DNA from 3 places in the Diaphorobacter sp. J5-51 genome. Region 3 is predicted to be linked to each of the others. Evidence: predicted binding sites of a transcription regulator. Region 3 holds the regulator's gene; each other region holds the start of a gene.
The links. Region 3 encodes FNR, which switches genes on or off when oxygen is low (the NO sensors DNR and NnrR bind a similar motif). Its sites were predicted from a motif close to TTGATNNNNATCAA; they were not measured.
Positions count from the first base shown of each region.

Region 1: the regulator FNR is predicted to act here: its motif matches at 1,960-1,973, upstream of cobA (uroporphyrinogen-III C-methyltransferase).
Region 2: the regulator FNR is predicted to act here: its motif matches at 4,838-4,851, upstream of OX89_RS17915 (DUF3149 domain-containing protein).

Region 1 covers NZ_JSYI01000121.1:3,256-9,291, forward strand. The annotation lists gene rng (ribonuclease G) at 1-994, opposite strand, end outside; gene cobA (uroporphyrinogen-III C-methyltransferase) at 1,071-1,895, opposite strand; gene OX89_RS14730 (nitrite reductase) at 2,106-3,830, shown strand; gene OX89_RS14735 (cytochrome c) at 3,850-4,194, shown strand; gene OX89_RS14740 (cytochrome D1 domain-containing protein) at 4,191-5,405, shown strand; gene OX89_RS14745 (Lrp/AsnC family transcriptional regulator) at 5,409-6,036, shown strand, end outside.
Region 2 covers NZ_JSYI01000023.1:18,061-24,096, forward strand. The annotation lists gene OX89_RS02660 (homoserine dehydrogenase) at 1-643, shown strand, start outside; gene thrC (threonine synthase) at 659-2,089, shown strand; gene mobB (molybdopterin-guanine dinucleotide biosynthesis protein B) at 2,169-2,720, shown strand; gene glp (gephyrin-like molybdotransferase Glp) at 2,717-3,961, shown strand; gene moaD (molybdopterin converting factor subunit 1) at 3,958-4,221, shown strand; gene OX89_RS02685 (hypothetical protein) at 4,228-4,557, opposite strand; gene OX89_RS17915 (DUF3149 domain-containing protein) at 4,636-4,776, opposite strand; gene OX89_RS02690 (hypothetical protein) at 4,889-5,143, opposite strand; gene moaE (molybdopterin synthase catalytic subunit MoaE) at 5,210-5,686, shown strand; gene clpB (ATP-dependent chaperone ClpB) at 5,755-6,036, shown strand, end outside.
Region 3 covers NZ_JSYI01000085.1:24,842-30,877, forward strand. The annotation lists gene ccoG (cytochrome c oxidase accessory protein CcoG) at 1-956, shown strand, start outside; gene OX89_RS12080 (FixH family protein) at 999-1,271, shown strand; gene OX89_RS12085 (hypothetical protein) at 1,299-1,568, shown strand; gene fnr (fumarate/nitrate reduction transcriptional regulator Fnr) at 1,612-2,355, opposite strand; gene hemN (oxygen-independent coproporphyrinogen III oxidase) at 2,527-3,909, shown strand; gene OX89_RS12100 (sulfite exporter TauE/SafE family protein) at 3,913-4,632, shown strand; gene OX89_RS12105 (cell division protein ZapA) at 5,273-5,617, opposite strand; gene OX89_RS12110 (hypothetical protein) at 5,614-5,853, opposite strand; cobalamin riboswitch at 5,888-6,036, shown strand, end outside.

The DNA of each region.
Region 1 (6,036 bases), on a different contig from region 3:
CCAGGTTGGTCTTGAAGATGGTGTCGTCGAAGTTGCGCGCGCCCACGTAGCCGCCGGTGTTCACGTCGATGGTGGTCAGCGCCTCGGTCTGGTCCACGATGAGGTAGCCGCCCGACTTGAGCTGCACGCGCCGGCCCAGCGCCAGGGCGATCTCCTCGTCGATGGAATACAGATCGAATATGGGGCGCTCGCCCTTGTACAGCTGCAGCTTGGCGGCGGCCGCAGGCATGAATTCATTGCCGAACGCCTTCAGCGCCACGAACTGCTCGCGCGAATCGATGCGGATGCTCTGCGTTTGCTCGCCCGCCAGGTCGCGCAGCACACGCTGCAGCAGGCTCAGGTCCTGGTACAGCAGCGAGGTGGGCGGATGCGTCAGCGCTGCCTGCCGGATGCCTGCCCAGGTCTTGCGCAGGTAGGCGATGTCTTCGGCCAGCTCTTCGTCGCTGGCGTCCTCACCATTGGTGCGCAAAATGAAGCCGCCACCGTTGCCCGATGCCTGGTCATCCACCAGCTTCTGCAACCGCGTGCGCAAGGCGTCGCGCTCGGCCTGGGGAATCTTCTGCGACACGCCCACATGGTCGTCCTGCGGCAGGAAGACCAGCAGCCGCCCGGCGATGCTGATCTGCGTGGACAGGCGTGCGCCCTTGCTGCCGATGGGGTCCTTGATGACCTGCACCATGAGCGCCTGGCCCTCGAAGACCTGCTTCTCGATGGGCACGGGCGGTTCGTTCTTGCGCGCGAACATCGGCGCCTCGCCGCCTTCCTGGCGGTGCCACACGTCCGCCACGTGCAGAAAGGCCGCACGCTCCAGCCCGATGTCGATGAAGGCCGATTGCATGCCCGGCAGCACGCGCGAGACCTTGCCCAGGTACACGTTGCCGACCAGGCCCCGCTCCAGCGTGCGCTCCACGTGCAGTTCCTGCACGGCGCCGTTTTCGACCACGGCCACGCGCGTTTCCTGCGGCGACCAGTTGATGAGGATGTCTTGTTGCATGGGCTTTTGCCAGATGAGGCGCCCATGATGCCTCAGAACCAGCGCTACCCGCCGCCCTACCGGCGCCCGGCGCCCGTCACACCATCGTCGCCAGCATGCCCTGCATGAGTTGCGGCTGCAGCGCCACCACGTCGCCCACGATGATGAGCGCCGGCGGACGCACGCGGTGCTGCTGCGCCAGCGCGGGCAGGTCCTGCAGCGTGCCGGTGATGCAGCGCTGCCCGGGCAGAGAGGCTTGCTCCACCAGCGCTGCGGGCGTGCTGTCCGGCAGGCCGTGGCGCACCAGTTCGCGGCAGATGATCGGCAGCGTGCCCATTCCCATGTAGATCACCACGGTCTGGCGCGGGCGCGCCAGCGCCTCCCAGTCCAGCGCCACTTCGTTGTCGCCGCGCAGGTGGCCGGTGGCAAACACCAGGGTCGCGGAGTGGTCACGGTGCGTGAGCGGGATGCCGGCGCAGGCGCCCGCCCCCTGCGCGGCCGTGATGCCCGGCACCACGTCGAACGCGATACCGGCCTCGGCCAGCGCCTGCACCTCTTCGCCGCCACGGCCGAAGATGAAGCCATCGCCGCCCTTCAGGCGCACCAGGCTGCGCCCGCTGCGCGCCAGGCGCACCATGAGGTCGATGATCGATTCCTGCGGCAGCGTATGGTGCGAGGACTGCTTGCCCACGTAGATCAGGTCGGCATCCTCGGCCACGTAGCGCAGCACCTCCTTGCCGACCAGGTGGTCGTAGAGCACCAGGCGCGCGCCGCGCAGGGCCTTGACGGCGCGCAGCGTGAGCAACTCAGGGTCGCCCGGGCCTGCGCCCACCAGCGTCACGTGTCCAGGCTTCGGGGGCTGTCCGGACTCTCCTGCTGCGGGTGCCACGGTGAACCAGCGCGCATCTTCAATGAAGCTCATATGGGCCTCTCCTTTGCGGATCATGGGGTGGCTCCATTGTTCAAAGGCTGCACCGTTTGCGTCCTTGAACCAGTTCAAGGACAGCGGCAACACCCGCTGCGACGATGCTCCCACTCGCATGAAGAGGGGATGGACAGCGACCTCGCGAGAGTGGCCGTGGCAGCCGCCAGGGCCCACCCAAGCGCTGATCCGTGACGCAGAGGACCCACAATGACAGCAAAGAGGATTGCCAGGCTGGTCGCATTAGCGGCCGCCACCCTGGTGTCTGCCACCGCTATGGCGCAGGACGCCAAGCCAGTCTCGGAGGCCGAGAAAAACTACCAGGCAGGCGGATCGCCGCTGGCGGAAGTGCCCATGTACCAGAGCACGAACCCCAAGGCACCCAAGATGACGCAGGCCGAGTTCGACCGCGCGCGCCAGATTTACTTCGAGCGTTGCGCGGGCTGCCACGGCGTGCTGCGCAAGGGCGCCACCGGCAAGCCGCTCACCCCGGACATCACGCTGGGCAAGGGCACGGACTACCTGAAGGTCTTCATCGCCTACGGCTCGCCCGCCGGCATGCCCAACTGGCAGACGTCCGGCGAATTCGACGAGGCGACCGTGGACCTGATGGCCCGGTACATCCAGCAGGACCCTCCCACACCGCCCGAGTGGAGCCTGGCCGACGCCAAGAACACCTGGAAGGTCATCGTGCCGCCAGACCAGCGTCCCAAGAAGAAGATGAACAAGTACAACTTGGACAACATCTTCTCCACCACGCTGCGCGACACGGGCGAAGTGGCGCTGATCGACGGCGACACCAAGCAGATCATCAACATCGTCAAGACCGGCTACGCGGTGCACATCTCGCGCATGTCGGCTTCGGGGCGTTATCTGTTCGTGATCGGCCGCGATGCCAAGATCAACATGATCGACCTGTGGATGGAAAAGCCCGACAACGTGGCTGAAATCCGCGTGGGCCTGGAAGCACGCTCGGTGGACACCTCCAAGTTCAAGGGCTATGAGGACAAGCTGGCGATCGCCGGTGCATACTGGCCTCCCCAGTACACCATCATGGACGGCAACACCCTGGAGCCCCTGAAGATCGTGTCCACCCGCGGCATGGTCGTCGGCACGCAGGAATACCACCCCGAGCCGCGCGTGGCTTCCATCGTGGCATCGCACTACAAGCCCGAGTTCCTGGTGAACGTGAAGGAAACCGGCAAGACGATGATGGTGGACTACTCCAACCTGAATGCGCTGAAGACCACCGAGATCGGCTCGGCTCCCTTCCTGCATGACGGTGGCTGGGATGCATCCAAGCGCTACTTCATGGTGGCTGCCAACAACAGCAACAAGATTGCTGCGATCGACGCCAAGGACGGCAAGCTGGCCGGTCTGACCGAAGTGGGCAAGATCCCCCACCCCGGCCGCGGCGCCAACTTCACGCACCCCAAGTACGGTCCGGTGTGGGCCACGGGTCACCTGGGCGACGAGACCATCTCGCTGATCGGCACCGACCCGCAGAAGAACAAGCAATACGCCTTCAAGGAAGTGGCCAAGCTCAAGGGCCCGGGCGGCGGAGCGCTGTTCATCAAGACCCATCCCAAGTCCAAGCACCTGTGGTCCGACGCACCGCTGAATCCTGATCCCAAGGTTTCGCAAGCCGTGGTGGTGTTCGACATCAACAACCTGGACAAGGGCTACGTCACGCTGCCGATCGCCGAATGGGCAGGTCTGCCCGATGACGGCGGCGCCAAGCGCGTGACCCAGCCTGAATACAACAAGGCAGGTGACGAAGTGTGGTTCGCCGTGTGGTCGGCCAAGGACAAGCAAAGTGCGCTGGTCGTCGTGGACGACAAGACGCTCAAGCTGAAGTCCGTGATCAAGGACCCGCGCCTGATCACGCCGACCGGCCACTTCAACGTGTACAACACCCAGCACGACGTCTATTGACGCACTTCGAAGGCCAGCCATGTCACGCACCGCGTTCCTGTCCCTGGCCCTGGCATTGGCCGCTTCGGCGGCCGGCGCACAGGGCACGCCCGACCCTGACCGAGCCGCCCAGCTCGTGCGCATGGTGCGGCAGGACTGCGGTTCGTGCCATGGCATGCGCCTGACGGGCGGCCTGGGTCCCGCGCTCACCCGCGAGGCCCTGGCCGGCAAGCCGCCCGAGTATTTGGCTGCCGTCATCACCCACGGCATCCCCGGAACACCCATGCCGCCCTGGAGCGCCATGCTGCAGGGAAGCGAGGCCCTGTGGATCGCCGAACAGCTGGCCAATGGGTTCCCCGAAGAAAACAGGAGGTCCGCCCCATGAAACGGCGTGCCCTGCTCTCCCTTACCGCCAGTGCACCCCTGATTGCCACGGGCTGTGCGGCTCCCTCTTCCACCACCTCCACCTCCGCCGCTCCTGCAGCCACGCTGCAGGGCACGGGCGATCTGGGCGTGGTCATCGAGCGCGCCAAGGGCGCACTCACCCTGATCAACACCAGCCGGCGCGAAGCCGTGGGCCGCGTTACCGGCCTGGGCGACCTGTCGCACGCCTCGGTGGTGTTCTCGCGTGACGAGCGCTTTGCCTACGTCTTCGGCCGCGACGGCGGCCTGACCCAGGTAGACCTGCTCACCCAGCGCATCACGGGCCGTGTAATGCAGGCCGGCAACTCCATCGGTGGCGCCATCAGCGCCGACGGCAGCCTGGTCGTGGCGCAGAACTACACGCCCGGCGGCGTCAAGGTCTTCGACGCCGCCACCCTGGAGTTGCTGGCCGACCTTCCCGCCCACACGGCCAGTGGCGAACGCTCGCGCGTCGTCGGCCTGGCCGACCTGCCGCAGCGCCGGTTCATCTACAGCCTGTTCGACGCGAACGCCATCTGCATCGCCGACTGCTCCAACCCCCGAAAGCCGCAGGTCACCACCATCCCCAACATCGGCCGCCAGCCCTACGACGCGCTGGTCTCGCCCAACGGACGCCACTACATCGCCGGCCTGTTCGGTGAAGACGGCCTGGCCATGGTGGACCTCTGGGACAACCCGCCGCGCGTGCGCCGCATCCTCGCAGGCTACGGCCGCGGCCAGCAACCGCTGCCGGTGTACAAAATGCCCCATCTGCGCGGCTGGGCCATCGCGGGAGGCCATGCCTATCTGCCGGCCATTGGCCGCCATGAGGTGCTGGTGGTCGACACCGCCACCTGGGCCGAGGTCGGCCGCATTCCGGTCGCGGGCCAGCCGGTGTTCGTGATGGCGCGGCCCGACGGACGTCAGGTGTGGGTCAACTTCTCTGTGCCAGACTACAACCGCGTGCAGGTCATCGACACTCCGAGCCAGCGCGTGGTGCAGACGCTGGAGCCCGGCAAGGCCGTGCTGCACATGGAATTCACGCCGCGCGGCGAATCGGTCTGGATCAGCTGCCGTGACGACAACCGCGTTCAGGTCTACGACACGCACACCTTGCAGTCCCAAGCCAGGCTGGACGTGGACGCCCCCAGCGGCATCTTCTTCACTGCCCGCGCACAGCGCATGGGGTTCTAAGCCATGCCGAGCAGCCAGAACGCAACCCACCTCGCGCTGCTCAACCACTGGCAGCGCGGCTTCCCCCTGTGCGCCGAACCCTTCGCGGCCATCGGCCACAGCCTGGGGATGGATGCCGAGGCCGTGCTCAGCGGCTACGCACGGTTGTGGCAGGCGGGCGCGCTCAGCCGCATCGGCGCGGTGTTCGCGCCGGGCGCGGGGGGCGCCTCCCTGCTGGCGGCCATGGCCGTGCCGCCCGAACGGCTCGACGACGTGGCCGCCACGGTGTCGGCCCACCCTGGCGTCAACCACAACTACGAGCGCGAGCACACCACCAACCTCTGGTTCGTGGCCACCGGCCATGACGCGGACCAGGTGGAGCGCCTGCTCCAGTCCATCGAGCACACCACCGGCCTGCCCGTGCAGCGCCTGCCCATGCTGCGCCCCTACCGCATCGACACCGCCTTCGACCTGGAGAGGACGTCCGCAGGCGTGGGGGACGGCGTCGGCACCACGGGCCCCACGGGCCGCGCACGCACCCCCCTGGCACCCGAAGACTGGCCCCTGGCCGCGCTGGCCGAGCAGGGCCTGCCGCTGACCGAGCGGCCCTATGACGTATGGGCCGACCAGCTTCACAGCAGCACGCCCGCCG
Region 2 (6,036 bases), on a different contig from region 3:
GCAACTGGGCTACCGCATCAAGCTGCTGGGGATCGCCAAGCGCCGCCAGGGCGACGCGACCAAGCGCACGCCCGATGGCGTGGAGCTGCGCGTGCACCCCGCGCTGGTGCCTGCCAAGCGCCTGATCGCCAATGTCGAAGGCGCGATGAACGCCGTGGTGGTGCACGGGGACGCCGTGGGCACCACGTTGTACTACGGCAAGGGCGCGGGCAGCGAGCCCACCGCCAGCGCCGTGATCGCCGACCTGGTGGACATCACCCGCCTGATCGAGGCCGACCCCGCGCACCGCGTGCCGCCGCTGGCCTTCCAGAGCCACACGCTGCGCGAGGCGGGGCAGGAGCTGCCCGTGCTGCCCATGGCCGACGTGGTCACCAGCTACTACCTGCGTATCCGCGTAGCCGACGAGGCCGGTGTTTTGGCCAAGATCACCGGCATCCTGGCCGGCGCGGGCATCAGCATCGACGCCGTGCTGCAGCGCGAGGCCGACGAGGTGGGCGGCGAAGGCAGCACGCAGACCGACCTGATCATCCTCACGCACGACACGCGCGAGGGCGACATGGACGCCGCGCTCGCCCAAATCCAGGGCCTGCCCACCGTGCTGGCCAGCATCACGCGCATCCGCAAGGAAGAGCTCAACAACTAAGAGGGGCTGCACGCCATGCTGTACCTGTCCACCCGCGGCCACGCGGACCGCAAGCATTTCTGCGACATCCTGCTCGAAGGCCTGGCGCCCGACGGCGGCCTGTACCTGCCCGAGCGCTACCCGCAGATCAGCGACGCCGAGCTGACCGCGCTGCGCACCGCCTATCACACGCAAGGCTATGCCGAGCTGGCCTTGCGCATCCTGTCGCTGTACATCGACGACATCCCGCCCGCGGACCTGAAGCGCCTGTGCGAGAAAACGTACACCGCCGAGGTGTTCGGCACGGGCGAGATCGTGCCGCTGCGCCACCTGGAAGACGGCCTGTGGATCGAGGCCCTGTCCAACGGTCCCACGCTGGCCTTCAAGGACATGGCCATGCAACTGCTGGGCAACCTGTTCGAGTACGAACTGGCCCGCCGTGGCGAGCAGCTCAACATTCTGGGCGCCACCAGCGGCGACACCGGCAGCGCGGCCGAGTACGCCATGCGCGGCAAGCAGGGCGTGCGCGTGTTCATGACCAGCCCGCACGGTCGCATGAGCCCGTTCCAGCAAGCGCAGATGTTCAGCCTGCAGGACGCGAACATCCACAACCTGGCCATCGAAGGCGTATTCGACGACTGCCAGGACATCGTCAAGGCGGTGAGCAACGACCACGCGTTCAAGGCCCAATACAAGATCGGCACCGTCAACTCGATCAACTGGGCGCGCCTGCTGGCGCAGGTGGTGTACTACTTCGCGGGCTACATCCAGGCGACGGAGACGAACGGCCAGAAGGTCAGCTTCACCGTGCCCAGCGGCAACTTCGGCAACATCTGCGCCGGGCACGTGGCGCGCCAGATGGGCCTGCCGATCGACCGCCTGATCGTTGCCACCAACGAAAACGACGTGCTCGACGAGTTCTTCCGCACCGGCGCCTACCGCGTGCGCGGCGCGGCCGACACGCACGAGACCAGCAGCCCCAGCATGGACATCAGCAAGGCCAGCAACTTCGAGCGTTTCGTGTTCGACCTGCTGGGGCGCAATGCGGAGCGCACGCGCGAGCTGTTCGCCGAGGGCGTGGCCAAACAGGGCTTCTTCGACCTGGGGAGCGACCCCGTGTTCCGAGACGCACGCGCCAAGTACGGCTTCGAGAGCGGCAAGAGCACGCACGCCGACCGCCTGGCCACCATCCGCGACACGTACGAGCGCTTCGGCCAGATCATCGATACCCACACCGCCGACGGCGTGAAGGTAGCGCGCGAGCACCGTGGCGATCCCGCTGTGCCCATGATCGTGCTGGAGACGGCCCTGCCCATCAAGTTCGCCGAGACCATCCAGGAAGCCCTGGGCCGCGCGCCCGAGCGCCCGGCCAGGTTCGAGGGCATCGAGCAATTGCCCAAGCGCCTGCAGGTGCTGGCGGCCGATGCCGAGCAGGTCAAGGCCTATATCGCAGCCCATTGCGATTAGGGATCAAATCGGCCTATGGCGCTTATCCATCAAGCGCTGGTAGCTATTAATAGATGAGTGAAACTGAAGGAGTGGCGGGATGAAGGTGGTTGGCTTTGCCGGCTATTCAGGCAGCGGCAAGACCACGCTGGTGGAGCAGCTGATTCCCGAACTGCGCCTGCATGGCCTGCGCGTGTCGGTGGTCAAGCATGCGCACCACAAGTTCGACATCGACCATGTGGGCAAGGACACCTGGCGCCACCGCGAGGCCGGCGCCTACGAAGTGGCCGTGGCCTCCGACCGGCGCATGGCGCTGATGCGCGAATTCGAGCAGGAGCACACGCCCAGCGTGCACGAACTGCTGGCCGAGCTGGATCCGCGCGTGGACTGGGTGCTGGTGGAAGGCTTCAAGGAAAGCGACCTGCCCAAGATCGAGATCTGGCGCGCCGCATCACCCGATTACCGCGAACGGCCCGCTCTCTATCCGCACGATCCCTGCATCGTCGCCGTGGCCACCGACGCGCCGCTGCCGCCGGTGCCCACCGCGCTGCCGGTGCTCAACCTGGACGACCCTCACGCCGTGGTGCAATGGCTGCTGGCGCAGGGCGCGCGTTTTGACTATGTGCCCGACCGGGCGGAGGCCTGCGAATGAAACCCCAAGCGCGTGCACCCCTCAAGCCACTGGACGAAGCCCTGGCCGAACTGCTGGCGCAGGCCGCCCCGCTGGCAGGCACCGACACCGTCAACACCTTCGACGCCGACGGTCGCGTGCTCGCGCAGGCCGCCACCTCGCCGCTGCAGGTGCCGCCCAACGACAACAGCTCGATGGACGGCTACGCCGTGCGCTGCGCCGACGTGCCGGCAGCGGGGGTGGAGTTGCCGGTGGCGCAGCGTATTCCCGCGGGCGCCTTCGGCGTGCCGCTGGCGGCGGGTACGGCGGCGCGCATCTTCACGGGCGCGCCGGTGCCCGAGGGGGCCGATGCCATCGTGATGCAGGAAGACTGCGAGGCGCTCGACGGGGATCGCGTGCGCGTGAATGCCGTACCGGCCCAGGGTCAGTGGATTCGGCGCGCGGGCGAGGACATCACCCGGGGTGCTGAGGTGCTGGCCGCTGGCACGCGCCTCACCCCCGCAGAGCTGGGCCTGGCTGCCAGTATCGGCTTGGGCACCCTGCAGGTGGCGCGCCGGCCCCGCGTGGCGCTTTTTTCCACGGGCGACGAACTCGTCATGCCGGGTGATGTGCCGCCCGCGCAGATGAAGCCCGGCGCCATCTACAACAGCAACCGTTTCTTCCTGCGCGCCATGCTGCTGCGCCTGGGCTGCGAGGTGAGCGACTTAGGGATAGTGCCCGACCGGCGCGAGGCCACCGTGGCCGCGCTGCGCGAGGCTGCCCAGGGACATGACCTGATCCTGACCAGCGGCGGCGTGAGTGTGGGCGAGGAAGACCACATCAAGCCGGCGGTGGAGCGCTTGGGCACGCTGCAGCTCTGGCAGATCGCCATGAAGCCGGGCAAGCCCTTCGCCTACGGCCAGATTCCCCACGCGGGCGGCAGTGCACACTTCATGGGCCTGCCGGGCAACCCCGTGTCCAGCTTCGTCACCTTCGGCCTGCTGGTGCGCCCCTTCCTGTTGCGCCTGCAGGGCGTGCGTGATGTTGCTCCTAAAGCGATAGCTGCTACGGCTGGATTCGACTGGCCCCGGGCCGATAAACGCCGTGAATTCCTGCGCGTGCGCCAGGGCGCCGATGGCACGCTGGAGCTGTTTCCCAACCAAAGCTCGGGCGTGCTTACCTCGGCCGCCTGGGCGGACGGCGTGGTGGACAACCCCGCCGGCCAGACCATTGCGCGCGGCGACACCGTGCGCTTCCTGCCATTTGCGGAGTTGCTGTCATGACCACGCCCTTCACGATCACGGTGCGCTACTTCGCCTCCATCCGCGAGGCCGTGGGCACGGGGCAGGAGACGGTGCAGACCGGCGCCACCACGCTGGGCGCCTTGCGCGATGAACTCATCGCCCGTGGCGAGCCCTGGGCCACCTGCCTCTCGCGCGGGCGCGCCGTGCGCGTGGCCCTCGACCAGACCATGGCGCATGACGCCACGCCGCTGGCGGCAGGCGCCGAGGCGGCGTTCTTTCCGCCCGTCACGGGCGGTTGACGGCCTTCAAGGCTGCCGCACCGCCTGGGCGGGCAGCTCGGGGCTGCGCCACCCCAGCAACTCGGCCAGGCGCAGCGTGATCCAGCGCGCCTCGGCCGGGGTCACGCCCGCGTCCGGACCGGCCAGGCCGGCGTGGATGCCCAGCAGCACCCCTTCTTCCGACCGCGCACCGCCGTGGTACAGCTGCTGCGCCTGTTCCACCAAGTGGCAGGCCAGGTCCTCGCACCACTCGTAGCGCGCCCGCACCTCGGCGGCAGGCGCCTGCAGGCGTGCGCGTGTGTCGCTGTACAGCGCGATGAAGGAGGGCGGGACCAGGATCTGGTTGTCGTCGTGCATCTGCCTATTGTCTGGCACGGCGAAAAAACACAGGCGCCGCTCCTGGTGGAGACAGCACCTGCGCGGGTATGGAGTGGATCAGCGCTTTTGCTGTGCCGGGGGCGCATCGTTGCGCGTGAACAGCCAGACGAAGAAGCCCCCCATGCACAGCATGAAACCGATGCCTATGGCGCTGAACAGGCCCACCTCGGTGGTGAAGAGTTGCTTGAGCAGTTGCATGGCGTTTTTCCTCCGTCGTTATGTGATGGAGCCATTGCAGCGCAGCCCGGCGGAAGCCCCTTTGAGACAAGTCAAAAATCCGGGTATACCCCACTATTGTCGTCAAGTACCTTCAATCAGGCACGAACAGGCGCTCAAAGCGCTGCTGGTCGCCTTCCAGCTCGAAGGTCACGAGCTGGCCCATCTTCGCGTCAGCCTTGCGGTGGGCGGAGAACAGGCTGTAGCGGCCCGCCAGGTCGAAGCTGGGCAGATCGACCAAGGCATAGGGGTGGGGCACGAAAGTCTGGAACTCAAACACCACACGGTGCGCATTGCGCGGCGAGGGGTAGAGCAGGTAGTCGTCGGTGGTGATGGTCTGCAGGGCCATGGTGTGCAAGTGTGGGGTGGGCGTTAAAGTGCCGTCAATTCCGCAATTCTGCCGCTGACCACTGCCATGCACCGCGTTTCCATCCAGACCCATGACTTCGACGTTTCCACCGAGCTGGCGGCGCTGCGTGCGCGGGACGCGCGCGTGGGGGCGGTGTGCTGCTTCGTGGGCACGGTGCGCGACCGCAACGAAGGGGACAGCGTGGCCTCCATGGAGCTGGAGCACTACCCGGGCATGACCGAGAAATCCATCGATGCCATGGTGGATGCGGCGTTTGCACGTTTTGACCTCTATGGCGTGCGCGTGATCCACCGCGTGGGGCTGCTCGCGCCCATGGACCAGATCGTGATGGTGGCCGTGACCTCGGCGCACCGCGGCGAGAGCTTTCAGGCCTGCGAGTTCGTCATGGACTACCTCAAGACCCAGGCGCCGTTCTGGAAGAAGGAGCAGACGCCGGAGGGTGCGCGCTGGGTGGATGCGCGCGTGAGCGACGATGCGGCGCTGGCGCGCTGGGGCATCGCCGCGCCGCCGCAGGCGGGCTGACTTTTATCGTCCGGCGGCTTGAAATCGAGGCCCCGGAGCCCTAGCTAGCGACAAGTTGGAGGTTTCACATGCGTCTCGATAAATTCACCACGAAGTTCCAAGAAGCGCTGTCCGATGCGCAGTCGCTGGCCCTGGGACATGACAACGCCTACATAGAGCCCGTGCACATGCTGGTGGCCATGCTGCGCCAGGATGAAGGCCCGCGCGCGCTGCTGCAGCGTGCCGGCGCCAATGTGCCGGGCCTGCTGGCCGCGGCCGAGGCCGCCGTCAAGCGCCTGCCCCAGGTGCAGGGCCAGGACCAGGTGCAGGGCAGCCCCGAGCTGGGCCGTGTGCTGCAGGCCACCGAGAAG
Region 3 (6,036 bases):
AGAAATTCCTCAAGCAGGTGGTGTGGATTGCGGTGGCGCTGTGGACGGGCTTCACCTTCGTGGGCTACTTCGTGCCCATCCGCGAGCTGGGCGCCGAGCTGCTGGCCTTGCAGGGCGGCTGGCAGATCTTCTGGGTGCTGTTCTACGGCTTTGCCACTTACGGCAACGCGGGCTACATGCGTGAGCAGGTCTGCAAGCACATGTGCCCCTATGCGCGCTTTCAAAGCGCCATGTTCGACCGCGACACCCTGATCGTCAGCTACGACCCCGAGCGCGGCGAGCCCCGAGCCCCGCGCAAGAAGGACATCGACTACAAGGCCCAGGGGCTGGGCGACTGCATCGACTGCACGCTGTGCGTGCAGGTCTGCCCCGTGGGCATCGACATCCGCGATGGCCTGCAGTACGAGTGCATTGGCTGCGGCCTGTGCGTGGATGCCTGCAACACCGTGATGGACAAGATGCAGTACCCGCGCGGGCTGATCCGTTTTTCTACGCAGAACGGTGTGGCCAAGCGCTGGAGCCAGTCGCAGATGCTGCGGCGCGTGCTGCGGCCCCGCGTGCTGATCTACACCGCCGTGCTGGTGGCGCTGTGCGTGGCCATGCTGGCCAGCCTGGTCACGCGCACACCGCTGAAGGTGGACGTGGTGCGGGACCGCGCTGCGCTCTCGCGCATCGTGGCAGGTGGCAAGCTGGAGAACATTTACCGGCTGCAGATCATGAATGCCACCGAAGGCCCCCAGCGCTACCGCATCAGCGCACGCGGGCTTGAGGGGCTCGCTGTGGCCTCGGACGCCGAGGTCGAGATTGCCGCCGCCGAGTCCCGCTGGGTGGCGGTGCGGCTGCAGATACCGTATGGCACGGTGCCGCCGGGCTCGCACGCGGTGCAGTTTGATGTGCAGGCCCTGGGCAGCGCCGCCCATGTGACGGAAAAGTCCGTGTTCCTGGTGCCGCGCTGAGCCTGTTTTTTTTGCCACTGATTACCAGGAGTTCACCCCGCCATGCCTGCAAGCCCTACTCTGGAGACCACGCCTGAGCCGTGGTGGAAGTTTGGCCATGTCTGGCTCGTCATTGCCGGGCCGGTCATCGTCATCATTGCGGGCTTTGTCACCCTGTGGCTGGCCGTGTCGCGGCCCGACCCGGTGGTGGCCGAGGACTATTACCGCCAGGGTATCGAGATCAACAAGACGCTCGAAAACCCCGAAAAAAGCCTGGCCCCGGCCATGAAGGGCCGCAACCACGCGGCCACGCCCGTGCAGGACCAGCCGCGCTGAGCGCGCCCCCGGCAGGAGACCGCAAGCATGTGGACGCAACGACTGATGTGGATTGTCTGGCCCGCCTTTTTGACGGCGTGCGTGCTGGAGATGCTGGTGTTTGCCATGGTGGACCCGGAGGACCTGCACTGGTTTGGCCAGCCGCTGGCGCTGTCGCGCCTGGGCGTCTATACCGTGGCGTTCTTTGTGTTCTGGGCGGTGTCCATGGGCTCTGGCGCGCTGACCGCGCTGCTGGCGATGTCGTCGCGGGAGCTGAACCGCGACCAGGTGCCGGGCGACGACGACCCGACCGCCTGAGCCTGTCCCTGAGCCTGTCCCTGAGCCTGTCCCTGAGTCTGCCTTAGTGGCAGGCCTGCTGGCTGTTCACGATGCCCTTGAGCGCATCCGTATCCAGTATGCGCACGTGGCGCTGCTTGACTTCGACAATGCCTTCTTCCACGAACTTGGAAAACGTGCGGCTGACGGTTTCCAGTTTCAATCCCAGGTAGCTGCCGATCTCTTCGCGTGTCATGCGCAGCACCAATTCGGATTGTGAGAAACCCCGGGCATGCAAGCGTTGTACGAGATTCAACAGGAATGCGGCAAGGCGTTCCTCGGCACGCATACTCCCCAGCAACAGCATGACCCCATGCTCGCGAACAATCTCGCGGCTCATGATCTTGTGCACATGGTGCTGTAGTGCCGTTACTTCGCGCGACAACTCTTCAATACGATCGAAAGGCATGACGCATACTTCGGCGTCTTCAAGCGCTACCGCATCGCAAGTGTGACGGTCGCTCACGATGCCATCCAGGCCGATGATCTCGCCCGCCATTTGAAAACCCGTCACTTGGTCGCGACCGTCTTCGGTGGCGACACAGGTCTTGAAGAATCCGGTGCGGATGGCAAAAAGGGATGTGAAGGGTTCACCGTTCCGGAAAAGCGTGCCGCCACGCTTGATCTTGCGTCGTACAGCAACAATGTCATCGATGCGCTTGAGTTGCTGGTCGTCCAGACCCACGGGCATGCACAGCTCACGCAGATTGCAGTTTGAGCAGGCAACTTTGATGGTCTGGAGATTCGTATGCATGGGAACCCTGTTCATGGCTTGAGCTTACCTCTGAACGGCTGGGAGACATGGAATGCCGTAGGCCGTTGGACGACTTTGAGCCGAAGTCAAATTGTCGCCACAAGGACCTTATGGGCGCTTGATCAACGTCAAGGACTCATGGGGGACTCTACGGCACAGTGATGTGAAAGTGCAAGGAATCCCGTCATGACCGTTGTTACAACAGAGCTCCTGCGTCGCTTTGACGTTCCAGGGCCGCGCTACACCTCTTATCCGACTGCTGATCGCTTTGTCGAAGCCTTTGGAGAGCGGGAATACATTCTTGCGCTGCAGCAGCGTCGCGTGGGTTCGGTAGCCAAGGCGATGCCTTTGTCGCTTTATGTCCACATCCCGTTTTGTGAATCGCTGTGCTATTACTGCGCGTGTAACAAGATCATTACTCGGCATCCAGAGCGGGCAGAGGTCTACTTGCGTTACCTCAGCCGTGAAATCGACCTGCATACGGCGCACTGCGGTGTGGGTCAGCATGTGAGCCAGCTGCATTTCGGCGGAGGCACGCCTACTTTTCTGACGGATGACGGTTTGCGCGAACTGATGGGCATGCTGAGGCGCAGTTTCGTCCTCGTTCCGGGGGGGGAGTACTCCATAGAAGTGGACCCTCGGACCGTGGATGAAGCGCGGCTGGGATTGTTGGCGGAGCTGGGTTTCAATCGCCTGAGCTTTGGCGTGCAGGATTTCGACCCTGAAGTACAAAAGGCCGTGCACCGCATTCAGCCTGCCGAAAAGGTGTTCGCGTTGGTCGATGCGGCTCGGAAGCTCGGGTTTGAATCGGTGAACGTGGATTTGATCTACGGGCTGCCGCGCCAGACACCGGAGTCGTTTGATCGCACCTTGGAGCAGGTAGCCGAGCTGCGGCCAGACCGGATCGCGCTGTATGCGTACGCTCACTTGCCAGAACGCTTCAAATCGCAGCGACGCATCATCACGGCCGAGTTGCCCATGGCTTCGGCCAAGGTGTCCATGTTGGCCCGGTCACTTGATGTGTTCCAAGAAGCCGGCTACGTCTACGTGGGCATGGACCATTTTGCGCTGCCAGACGATGCGCTGGCGGTGGCCAAGCGGCAAGGCAGGCTGCACCGCAACTTCCAAGGCTATAGCACGCAGCCCGATTGCGACCTGATTGGTCTGGGCGTTTCTGCCATCGGGCGCGTGGGCGCTACTTACAGCCAAAACGTGAAAACGCTGGACGAGTATTACGACTGCATTAACCAGGGGCATTTGCCTGTGGTGCGCGGGCTGGCGTTGACCAAGGACGACTTGGTGCGTCGCGCAGTCATCATGGCGTTGATGTGCCAAGGTGAGTTGCTGTTTGAGCCGTTGGAACAGTCTTGGCTGATTGATTTCCGCAGTTATTTCGATGCGGAATTACAGCAACTGCAAGAAATGGCGGCTCAGGGCTTGGTGAAAATCAGTGATGAGGGCGTTGAAGTTACGCCCATGGGGTGGTATTTCGTGCGCGGCGTGGCCATGGTGTTCGACAAGTATCTACAGGCTGACCGCAACCGCGCTCGCTTTTCCCGGATTATTTGACCCATGCTGTGGACGCTGGCCACGACGGCCTTCCTGATGGGGTTGATGGGAGGGGCACACTGTTTGGCGATGTGTTCTGTTCCCTGCGCGGCGCTTACGGGGCTGGGTGGCACGCCGGACGCCACCCACACCATTCAATGGGCGTCCCGTCGCGGAATCTTCCAACGGGTAGCGCAGTTTCACGTGGGGCGCCTGATCGGTTACGGCGCCGCAGGGGCGGTGGTTGCGCTGGCCATGGAGCAACTCGCATGGCTGGGGCAAAGCACCTCGGCATTGCGCCCCCTTTGGACGCTGATGCACGTGCTCATCCTCGCGTGGGGCGGGATGATGATGGTGCAAGCGCAGCAGCCGTTGTGGGTTGAGCGGGCGGGGCGTGCTGCCTGGGCGAAGGTCAAGCCCTTGGTCTCTCGGCCTGGCGGGCTCCTGACCGCGGGTGTGGCCTGGGCGCTCCTGCCATGCGGCCTGCTGTATACCGCACTGTTGACTGCCGCACTCAGCGGAAGCGTGCTCCGCGGAGCCTTGTGCATGGTCCTGTTTGGCGTGGGAAGCGGTGTATGGCTGGTGCTGGGACCGTGGACATTTGGCCGCATTCGCGCTTGGATCGGCGTGAAGGGTGGGGCGTGGGTGTCTCGGCTGGCAGGTGGCGTGCTTTTTTCCCTGGGTGCATGGGCGCTATGGATGGAGGTTGTCCATGGGCAGCCGGCGCCGTGGTGCGTGCCCTGAAAACAGCGTTTTTTGGAACCACAGCGGCTCTGCGAAGCATGCCGTGGCAAGCGAATGGTGCAAACCGAGACGCTCAGGCGTGACGTATCGCTGTCAGATCTCTACCAGCGGAAGTGACGAGTCTGTTCTCATCGACGTGGAGAAATCCAGCTACGCATCGCTGCCTTACTGGATGCGCCATCGTGCGTATGAGGGCGCGCTGCGTGTCGGCGTGATTGCCGAAGGACTGGGAAACGCCCGAACCACGCCAGGATATTTGCCATCGGTGCGACGACTACCAAGGTCTGCTCTGTGCCTTGCAGATGGGTGGGTTGCGCGCGCTGGCCGCGGAGCGCCGGATTTTCTGAGCAGGTATTGAGGTCACTGGCACTCACCCGGAGCGAGGGCGCAAGCGATTACCGGAGAAAAGGTGTCTGCGAATGCCGCCGGACCGGCATCCTGAACCGGGGGTTCAGGTGGGCGAGGGCAGCCAGGCGTTGGGTTCATCTGACGCGAGATGATCACGCTCACCGGGCGATGTACCAAGCCCGTGCTCAATGAGCATTGGTTCAAGGAAATATAAAGCCCGGCAGCACCGCAGACATGTTCATTGTAGTGGGCTGCCCGTGTGCGGCCAGGGGCCAGGCTTTTGCCGTAATGGTTATAGGAGGCGCCCATCCTCGCCCAGCGCCTCGTCCAGGCGCAGGAGCAACTGCTGCACGCGCTCATCGCTGTCGTGCACGTGCGGCGCGACCGGGGTGGGGGCCATGCGCGCAGGGGCTGAGGCGGCTGCCAAATCGGCGGCTTCGCGGTCGGCGATCTCGAAAGCCAGGTTGAGGGCCGCCAGCACGGCGATGCGCTCGCGCGCGCGTACTTTGCCCGCGTCACGGATGCGCGTCATGGCGGTATCCACGCGCTCGACCGCCTCCAGCAGGCGCGACTCCTGGCCGTCCGGGCAGGCCAGGAGATAGCTTTGCTGGAGGATCTGTACCTCGATCTGCTTCATGGCGCGTCTTTCGTCTCGGCAGTGCCGGGGAGTTCGGGCTCGGCAGGCAGGCGGTCCAGCAATGCGTTCACGCGGGCACGGGCCGCCTGCAGGCGGGATTGGAGGGAATCGCGCTCCTGGGTGAGCGCCGCGACCTGTTGCGCCAACAGGGCATTGGTGCGCTGCAACTCGGCATGGCGCAGCAGCAGCCGCTCAACGCGCTCGGCGATCTGGTCGATGGAAGAGGGGGAGGCCATACGCTGCCGATTGTAGGGATCGGCGTGCGAACCATCGTAAAATTGCGCAGTTGGTGCTAGCGGCGTGGTTCACATGCCGCAGTTCAACGGGAAGCAGGGAGGGGCCCTCCGCCATGGAGTGCGTCCTGTGCCTGCGCTGCCCCCGCAACGGTCAGCGGATGAGCCGTACTTCGGCTCCCTCTT